DNA from 3 places in the Robertmurraya beringensis genome. Region 2 is predicted to be linked to each of the others. Evidence: riboswitches for the same ligand, from Rfam matches in the RefSeq annotation. Region 2 holds a riboswitch; each other region holds the start of a gene.
The links. A riboswitch is a leader RNA that binds a small molecule or an ion and turns the genes downstream of it on or off. The one in region 2 is predicted to bind cyclic di-GMP.

Region 1 (3,467 bases), on a different contig from region 2:
TCAATCGCACTATACGTAACCGGATTTACTGTAATTGTTACTTTCGCATCATAGTTAGCTATAGTAGCGGTGCCGCAGCTCTGATCTTTTTGGCAATAATATTGTGTAGGGGAGGTTCCGCTTATATACCCCTTTTCACGGATAATCTCCATAATTTGTTGACCATAATAATTCAATTGCGTGTCTTCCCCTTGCTCCACTGTCCTTGTAAAGGAACCCGTCATAATTAGGAGCAACGGTACAATCACCATTCCAGCAATAACAACAGAGATCAACAATTCAATTAATGTAACTCCCTTTTCGTTGTTCATATCATCTGCCCCTTATAGGAGTAGTGAGCTGTACCAAGTCCAAATTTCTTCCCCATACAGGTAAGCCACTAATGTTCCAATCATAATCGAAGGCCCAAAGGCAATCGGTTCTTTTCGTTTAACAATTTTTAATGCGATTAATAGTATTCCAACAATGGCTCCTACAAACGAGGCTAAAACCAAGCTCATTACAGTTAGTGCTGGACCGAGTACCACTCCAATAGCTGCATACAGCTTAATGTCACCGCCACCCATGCCGCCTTTGCTGACAACAGCTAGCAACAAGAGCAAACCGAAACCAACTACACTGCCTAGTAAGTAAGTTAAAAATGGTTCTTCTCCGATGAAGAAACGTACAATAACAAGAACCACAATACTTGGTAGAGTAATCACATCTAGAATCAATTTTTCACGGATGTCTGTTAAAACAGAAAGAATTAATAATGTTGATAAAAGAATGGCAGGAATTAGTTCTGAAGTAAGCCCTATTTCTTTGTAAACAACAAAAAATATAATCGCAGTCATAGCTTCTCCTAATGGGTATAGAGGAGAGATTTTTTCTTTACAATAACGACAACGACCTTTAATGAATAGGTAACTAAATAGAGGAAATAAATCAAAGAAACCTAACCTGTGATTACAGGAGGTACAGTGGGATGGTGGGTAGGAGATGGATTCTTTTTTTAGTAGGCGGATGGCTACTACATTGAAGAAGCTACCGAATACGAGGGAAAATAAGATAATAAATAAATCAAATATATACAATTCATTTAGCTCCTTTCAGAGATTTCTCTTAAAAACAAAGCTGCCACAGTCTCAGAGACGCGACAGCTTTTATTTCTCTATGGAGTAGTTACACAGCTAGACTCAACTACACCATTACCATCAATTCTAAATTCTGCAGCAGTAGTTCCATCAGCGCATGTTGTTGGAATTTCATTTAGAAATTCTGGGACTAGCTCAGTAGTAGTTATTACCTCGTCTGTACTCCCTGGCCATACTCCCTCAACTGCATTAAATCGATTTACTGCATCTTGAACAAGTTTCAGATTTTGTAAATCTGTATTATCCTCAGCCTCTTGTCTCTGACTCATAACCATCGGAATCGCAACAGCAGCAATAATCCCCAAAATAACAATAACAACAAGTAGTTCAATTAGCGTTAAACCAGCTTGGTCTTTCATTTTCTTCTTTAATGATTTTAACATGAAGAAAGGTCCCCTTTTAATTTTTTTATGTTTTTTCGAGAGCTTGTTCTTAAATTTGGGGATAAAAAAACCTTTACAGCTCATTCAATGGAATGTAGTTGTAAAGGTCGGTTGCACCAATCGCTCAATATGACTCAGGTGCCCACGTACAAGTCATATTTCTTCGCGCCCTTATTTAATGAAAAAGACTCTGTGATAAACATTACTTATTTACTAGTATTCTACACTAAAAAAAATGAAAAAAAAAGAGGTTTTATGTAAATTTAACACTAGGTAATGTTAGGTAAATATTATATTAAAACAGCGCAAACTCTTCTTACTCCCTTATTTTATTTTTATTCATCCATTCCCTTTTTACACTCCTTATTTTTCAGAAATAATAATGTGAATATATTTTAGGTATTTCAAATCAACTGGTTCTTTATACCTATAAAACACTATAATAAACTCAGCGTAAATAATCTGACAAGTTGCTCCTACCTTTTTCAGGTAAGAGCTTTTTTATTGTTAAAAAATATCACAACATAACAGACAGAATATTCAAACATACATATAATACAGAAATAAACCCACCAATTATATGAAACCTCTTTTGCCCTCCAACCCAAAAAAACTAACCTTTTTACAAAGGTTAGTTTTTTAATCAATCATTCACTACATCAGAAAAGGTGATTCTATTGGAAAAAGTATTTTTTATGAATGAAGCGATTAAGTTAGCGTGTGAAAATGTGTTAAGTAATCATGGTGGTCCTTTTGGGGCAATTGTGATTAAGGACGGGGAAATTATCGGTAAAGGCAAAAATGAGGTCACCAGCAGCAATGACCCTACTGCCCATGCAGAGGTTCAAGCGATTCGTGAAGCTTGCTCCTATTTAGGCAGCTTTCAACTGACAGATTGTGAGATTTACACAAGTTGCGAGCCTTGTCCGATGTGTATCGGAGCGATTTATTGGGCGAGACCAAAGGCCGTCTATTATGCGTGTACGAAAGAGGAAGCTGCTAAAATTGGCTTTGATGATCACTTTATTTATGAAGAAATTAGCTTGCCAATTGAAGATAGAACGATTATGATGAATCAAATTACGGTTGACGAGTATAATCTACCTTTTAAAATGTGGGAAGTATCATCTGACAAAACAGAATACTAGTCTCTTATAGACACTCTAGGAGGAGAGTATGGATAAAAACAAACTAAAACAACGTATTGAAGCAGCCTCAGGGAAAATAGAGGCTGATCTTGTTATAAAAAATGGCAAGATTATTGATGTATTTACCGGCGAAATTTATGAAGGTGACGTTGCCATTACAGATGGAGCTTTCGTTGGTGTAGGGCAATATTCTGGTAAAAAGGAATTTGATGCAGGCGGCCGATACGTATGCCCTGCTTTTCTGGACGGTCATGTTCATATTGAATCATCTATGGTATCTCCGAAGGAATTTGCGAAGGTTGAGCTTTTAAGAGGAGTGACCACTATTGTTGCCGATCCTCATGAAATCGCCAATGTACTGGGTGTAAAAGGCATTCAACTTTTACTAGATACATCGGAAAATCTCCCCTTCAATTTTTACTTTATGCTTCCTTCCTGCGTACCTGCCACTAGCTTTGAGTTAGCGGGTGCCACACTTGAGATTGAGGACTTGTCCCCCTTGTTTTCCCATCCAAGAGTGCTCGGTTTAGCAGAGGTGATGAATTTTCCCGCCGTGAAAAATGCGGAAGAGTCGATGTTAAATAAGCTATATGAAGCCAAGCGGTTAAACGCAAAAATTGATGGTCATGCTGCCGGTCTGAGCGATATGGACATTAATGTCTTTATGACTTCTGGTGTGCGTACCGACCATGAGTGTACCACGGCAGAAGATGCGATGGCACGTTTGCGCCGCGGGATGTACCTTATGATTCGAGAAGGCACCGTTGCTAGAGATTTAAAGAAGCTGCTTCCTGTTGTGA
Region 2 (3,467 bases):
CGTTATTGAGTACGGAGAACATTGATACGATTAAAAGCTTTATACAGAATAATATTGAAGCCATAGCAAAGGGTGAAAAATACAAAAAGATCGAACGTCATTCTGTACCTTCATCTGTTGTTAAGAAAAACATCGATTTGCATGACATGCTAGAGGACATTAAGAGTATTCAACATAGTATAGAGTCTATCATGCAAAATTACCGATTTTACAGGATGAACCATTCGGAAAGCCAGGAATTGATCCTTAATAAAATGTTGCAGATTGCCGAGAAAGAGAATCTAGTGACTGAATCTGAGGACATTCTTTATTCGCTCAAAGAGAGGGAAAAAAGAGGGGGGCTCGGGATTCCTCAGACCAATTTAGCCTTATTTCATGCAAGAAATGAGCATGTGCGTGAGCTGATTTTCCAAATTGCTCATCTGCCTAATCCTTGTCTGGTTAGGGGAATGGATGGAAACATGGTCATGATGAAGAACCTATTGCTCATGCTGGCCCCATTAGAGTTAAGCAACAGACAGCAGGAGATTATTAGCTTAATTAGTACAAATATTATTGAAACCGATGAAGCTATTTTGATTTTTTCATCGGCAAATGAAGAACTAATTTATAAGAGATTAGAGTCTATTTTTTCGAATTATTTACAGTCGAATTTTAAAATAAATGATAGAGGGATGATGTAATGAAATTAGCAGTACATTTTGGAGCAGGTAACATCGGGAGAGGATTTATTGGAGCCCTTTTTTCTCAGTCAGGATACCATGTTACTTTCGTAGACATTGCCGAACCAATCATTAATCAATTAAATGATGAAAAACAATATAAAGTGAAGCTTGCCACAGATGCACAAGAGAGTATTCTTATTGAGAATGTTTCAGGATTGAATAATTTAACACAGGAAAATGAAGTAATAGAAACAATCAAGAAGGCAGCTTTTTTAACGACGGCTATTGGACCTAACATTCTCCCGAGAATAGCGCCTTTAATTGCAAAGGGATTGGCTGCAAGGGTAGAAGAGAATAGTGACAAGCTATATGTCATTGCCTGTGAAAATCAAATTTCCGCTACTGACTTATTAAAGGGTTATATTTTAGAGCATCTTGATAATCAAACGCAAGAAAAGGTACTTGCTCATGTAGAATTTTTAAATTCTGCTGTTGACCGTATCGTACCGATTCAAAATAATCAAGGTTCTCTCGATGTACTTGTTGAACCTTACCATGAATGGGTGGTAGAAACGAAAGAAGAAATTCCTCCTATTGAAGGAATGATTATCGTTCCTGAACTAGCTCCATTTATTGAAAGAAAGCTGTTTACGGTTAACACAGGACATGCCGTTATTGCTTATTTCGGTTATCTGGCAAAAAAAGAAACGATTGACCAAACTCTAGCGGATATGGATATCTACAATCAGGTGAAGGCCACACTTGGTGAGACGGGTGCTTATTTAATCAAACAGTACGATCTAGATCCGGAAGAACATCAGAAATATATTGAGAAAATCATAAAACGTTTCGAGAATTCTCATCTGCATGATGGTGTGACAAGAGTAGGTCGTTCCCCGTTAAGAAAGCTTGGACCAGAGGATCGACTCGTTCGTCCAGCCCTACAAGCTCTAAAAGCGGGCCTTTCTTACGATAATTTAGCAAAGGCTATTGCTGCAGCCTTACTTTTTGATTACAAAGATGATGAAGATGCAGTAAAGCTTCAGTCAATGATTAACGAACATGGAGTGTCGTATGTTCTTCAACAAGTATGTGGTCTTGAGGAGTCAAGCCAACTTGCTAATGATATTATTAGACATTATGAAGTATTAAAGGGGTAAAACCCTTTCTAGAGTAAGGTTGTCGGATGGTTACCGTCAACCTCTTTTTTTATCATGAATTAGGGCTTTTAGTGGTAGAACCTTACCCTACAAAGTTTTAAGGTATTTTAGTAATCTTGATATTGCATCCTATTACTGTATAATGATAAATTTAATGGGTATATGCTACTACTTTTGCAGATTAAATTGAAAATATTATTTTAGAGATTTTTAAAGAAAATATACCATCGATAATGGCAAACTTATTGAAAAATAAGGACGCAAAGCTACGGGTCTAAAGCTAGGTACAGCAATGATCGCCGGGTTACCGAAAGGGTTGGATTAATAAAATGGTAGGATTATTTCCTATTTTATTAAAGCTCACCAATCTTTTGGTGGGCTTTTTATTGTTAGTTATTAACACTTCACTCATTACTTCAAGCTCAGATAAATTAAAAATTTTATAAAGAGAGGTAGAAAAAAACGATTAAAATAATATGAAATATTATAGGAGAAACAAATGAAAAATAAGAACATAGTTGTCTTTATGAGGGAATACTCGTCAAATAAAAAAATTAAAGAATTACTAAAAAAAATAAATCCTTTGCTTGCTAAAAAAGAGAATAATCTAAGAATCCATCTAGAGGCGTTAATCAATAATGGGATAACCGAAGAGGAATTTATGGTATTAGATGCAAAAGTGAAGTTAGGTAAACTATGTCTGGATTTAGAAGAATTTATTCCTAATAGTTTTGCTACTATCCTTTTTTATGTGAAAGAGGAAAACAAGATCTATCATGGGGCTGCACCCAATATTCCTTTACAATATTTTGAATTTTTTCAGGATATAAATGATAAGCAACTGTTTCATGAAATGATTTGTGGTAGAGCAATTGCTTCAAGGGACATTGTTTACTCTGAGATTTTTTCGGATCCACAATGTATTCATGAGAGGCGAATTTCTTTGGAAAGAGGTTTCCAATCAGTTTGGTCAGTTCCTTTTTTTAAAAATGATTCAATAATTGGTACATTTGCCATTTATCAAACAATAAAGAAGAAGCCGTCTAGAAATCAAATAGAACAAGTAAAACAAAAGGTTTCTGAATATCAAGATGAAATATATAGATTTTCAAATAACATAGTTTAAAAAATGCTTAAACTGTGACCAGAAAAGTTTTACTAGGTAGTTACGAAAACCTGATTAGTGCAGTTTTAGTTTGTCCGGGTTGAGTACTCAATGTAGTTTATTGGTATTTTATAGCTAGATATTCTTTCTTACATTGGAGAGCCCGCTAGTAACTAGCGGGCTTTATTTTAGGTGACGGGGTCGAAGCCACAAGTGCAGTTACGTTCTAGGTTGGCTACTGGTATAGTAAAACCATATGAAAAAGGACAACCAGAAATATGGCTGAGCTTATATACACTATTAAACATGAGGTAAAAAAATGGACAAAATCATACACTCTCTAAAAAGTTTTCGTTACACCAAAGCGGTGTTTGTCAAGATAGTTGTCGCATTTAACTTGTTTACTAGTGTAAGAACGTAAGGGTAACTACCGCGCTTTGCTTGGTGGTCTTCTCATCAAAGAACAGAATTCATTCTGTTCTTTGATGAGAAGGGAATGGGTAGTTCAAGCTCAGTCGCAGTGGGGCTATTTTGTTC
Region 3 (3,467 bases), on a different contig from region 2:
CCACTAAACTGGGGATATCATTTAAAACAAATTGTCTCACAGACACATTTACTGCAACAGGTAAATGTGCTAGGTTTGTCTCCCTCCACTTCTTTACCTGTAAACATACTTCCCGGAGAACCCATTCTCCTAACGCATCAATAAATCCACTTTCCTCTGCTAATGGGATAAATGTGTCAGGACTGATGTTCCCCTTCAGTGGATGCTTCCATCTGATGAGTGCTTCTAGACCAGTAAATTTACCTGTTGCCAATTGAATTTTCGGTTGATATTGTATAAAAAATTGCTCTTGCTTGATTGCTTCACGAAGTTCTCCTTGTAACATAAATAATTCTGTACCGTGCTTCGTGAGGGAATCATTGAACATTTGGATGGATTGTCCATCCTCGCCTTTTACACTATACATCGCAACATCTGCATTTCTAATTAATATGTCCCCTGTATGACCATGAAATGGGTACATACTGATCCCAATACTAGCTGATACGTAAAACTCTCTGTCATTTATTATTATCGGTTCTTTTATTTCTTGTAATATTTTTTCTGCCACTGCTTTTGGTTGTTTCTCAATTTTCATTTTTCTTAAAAGGATGACAAATTCATCACCACCCATACGGGTGACGATCCCTTTCTTCGGGATATTTGAGTTTATCCGCCTTGCTACTTCACTTAACACCTGATCTCCTACCGCGTGTCCGAAGGTATCATTAATAGGCTTAAATCGGTCTAAATCAATAAACAAAATCGCAAACTCATCTTGTCTACTAATTAAACGATCAATAACATCCTTTAAAAATCGGATATTCGGGAGATTTGTTAATGTGTCATGAGATGCCAAGTATTGGATTTCTTTTACCTGATTATCCCTTTCAATCGCTAATCCAGTTAAATAACTAAATACTTTAAGTAATTCGATTTCATACGACTTTGGTTTTCTTACTTCAGGATGATAGATCGCAAATGTACCGAATAATTCTCCTTTTGACGACAGAATGGGAATCGACCAACAAGAATGCAATTGATAGCTCAAAGGGATCGTTTTCCAATTAGACCAAGATGGGTCAGTTTCAATATCCGAGACAATTGCTATCTCTTTCGTGAAAGCAGCATGTCCACAAGATGCATAGTTCAAACCAACTGGAAACCGGTCGATTTTCTTTAAAAATCCATCTGGAAAGCTATGTGAATATCCGTTACGTAACCAATTCTCACTCTCTTCATAAAACATTATCGAGCAAATACTGTTACTAGATAGTACCTCCACAGCATTCACAATATTTCGAAAAACATCAATTAATGGTTCACCTGACGCAATCATTTGTAAGGCTTTATACTGTTTATCACTAATGGCTTGGTATTTTTCTTGCTCCGTAATATTTCTACCTACTACGACTAAACTATCTGCATAACCGTTCTCATCATAAAGTGGAATCTTTCTAACATGAAATGTATAGTCATTCCCATCCATACGAAACGATTCTTTTAATTGAAATTCTGTTTTACTTACCCACGCTTGATTGTCTGAATGAACACAAATAGGACCATAGTTCTCAAACTTTTTGTATTTCTGTGCAAGTTGTTCATCCGTTTTTCCCTTATATGCCCCTTCCTCAATATCAAATAATTGCAGGGTCTTTTTATTTGCTTCGATCCATCTTCCATTAACATCTTTTACAATTAAGTAATCATTACTTGTATGAAACACTTTCTCCAATAAATCGAATTTTTGGTTGCTCATGACATGACCTTCTTCTCTTCTGTTATATTTCTATTGTAATGTTAAAGGTGTATGGCCAATAAATTTAAAGAAATACAGAAAAGACCTATACCAAAAGGGATATAGGTCTTCCGATTATTCCCTTGGCAACTCAGCCATCCTAGTTCCTTTTGAACCTTAGACCTGTAGCTTTGCGTCCCCACCTTTCAATGAGTTTGCCTTTTTCAATTTTATTTTATATTTTAGCAAACATATTATAGAAGATTTGTCGAAAATAGTCGATAACTATGATAAAAGTCACTGTTTTTTTTAATTAAAAAATCGTTCTTTTTCCTCATTAAATATATAATTAATATTTATTGTAAAAACATGTTTATCAAATACATTTTACGGGTATCAGTTCTTGGGGAAATGTAAAAGGGGGAACATCTTATGGAACTTACATATCAAGCTTCTTTTGACTTAAAATACTTTATTGAAGAAAATAAAGATAAATTTAAGAACTCACTTCTTCTAGAGGCTGTAAATGTAAAAGATCGGATCGATGAAATACTAAGGATCGGTAATATCAACTTAGTCTCGAATGCTCAAAAGCTGGTCATTGACATTATTGATGGTAATGAAGATGCACTGAAAGCTTTTGCCAAGCAGGAGGGAATTGTCTGGGCAACCCATTCAATTGAATTATCCTTCAAACTGGAGTGGGTTCAAGCGATAAGGCGTACACTTTGGAGATTTATTCAATCGTTTAACAATCTTTCCAACAAATATGATTTGGATGACTTCTTTCATCTCGAGCTACAAATTAATAACCGTGTCGACCAGTTTTTGAATACTTTCTTTATCAGTTATTCAAATTACAAAGATGCCCTAATTGTTGCACAAAGACAACTAGTTGAAAATCTATCAGTACCTATTATTCCAATCACTTCTTCTGTATGTATTTTGCCTTTAATTGGGACCGTAGACTCCTTCCGAACGGCCATACTTGAAGAAAAGGTTCTCACAGAAATTGGAAGACTACGAATTCAAACGTTAATTATTGATTTATCAGGAATTGGCAATATGGAACCCGACGTGATCGATCATCTCATGAAAATCATCGATGGTACTTCCATGATGGGTTGCCATTCGATTATTACTGGTTTACGTGCCGAAGTGGTTAAAAAGATGATTCATTTAGATATTTCCTCCTTCTTTATGAAGACAAAAACATTAGGAACTTTACAACAAGCATTAAAGCAATACATTATTCAATAGAAAAACCAGGGTTTTTCCCTGGTTTTTAAATCGCAAATCGATGGTTTCCAATTGTTTCTATCACTTGTCTTGATAAAATCCATGTGTCCGTTGCGATTTCCGGATTATAAAAATATATAGCCTCTGAATCATTCTCTTTGTCAACTAGAGCCTCTTCTACCGCTTCCACTGATTCCACATCCGCTGGCTTGTTAATCTCTCCATTTTGAACAGGAGAAAATGCATACGTACCAGATACCTGCTCATATACAACTTCTTTTACTGTGTCAGGGAATTCTTCATGCTCTACTCGGTTAATAATAACTTCTGCCACAGCCACTTTCCCTTCGTACGGCTCTCCTTTTGCTTCCGCGCTTACGAGTCGGGCCATCAATTCCTTTTCCTGATCTGTAACATCAATTTCCTTTTCATATAATGTTGGAAATTTATCATGATTCTCTTTTATTAATTCTAGAGCAGAGTTATCCGTTTTGCTTACTACTTTCCAAGA

Region 1: it holds a riboswitch for cyclic di-GMP, as region 2 does, so the genes downstream of both, ACFFHF_RS00605 (competence type IV pilus major pilin ComGC) here and ACFFHF_RS12280 (GAF domain-containing protein) in region 2, are expected to answer to the same signal.
Region 3: it holds a riboswitch for cyclic di-GMP, as region 2 does, so the genes downstream of both, ACFFHF_RS13300 (EAL domain-containing protein) here and ACFFHF_RS12280 (GAF domain-containing protein) in region 2, are expected to answer to the same signal.

The regions. Positions count from the first base shown of each region.
Region 1 is NZ_JBHLUU010000005.1:35,745-39,211, reverse strand. Features, by position in the region: gene ACFFHF_RS00615 (type IV pilus modification PilV family protein) at 1-311, opposite strand, end outside; gene ACFFHF_RS00610 (prepilin peptidase) at 324-1,076, opposite strand; gene ACFFHF_RS00605 (competence type IV pilus major pilin ComGC) at 1,154-1,519, opposite strand; cyclic di-GMP riboswitch class II at 1,616-1,699, opposite strand; gene ACFFHF_RS00600 (nucleoside deaminase) at 2,197-2,667, shown strand; gene ade (adenine deaminase) at 2,696-3,467, shown strand, end outside.
Region 2 is NZ_JBHLUU010000081.1:3,656-7,122, forward strand. Features, by position in the region: gene ACFFHF_RS12270 (BglG family transcription antiterminator) at 1-683, shown strand, start outside; gene ACFFHF_RS12275 (mannitol-1-phosphate 5-dehydrogenase) at 683-1,825, shown strand; cyclic di-GMP riboswitch class I at 2,051-2,137, shown strand; gene ACFFHF_RS12280 (GAF domain-containing protein) at 2,325-2,951, shown strand.
Region 3 is NZ_JBHLUU010000096.1:433-3,899, reverse strand. Features, by position in the region: gene ACFFHF_RS13300 (EAL domain-containing protein) at 1-1,738, opposite strand, end outside; cyclic di-GMP riboswitch class I at 1,860-1,947, opposite strand; gene ACFFHF_RS13295 (STAS domain-containing protein) at 2,150-2,977, shown strand; gene ACFFHF_RS13290 (cell wall hydrolase) at 3,003-3,467, opposite strand, start outside.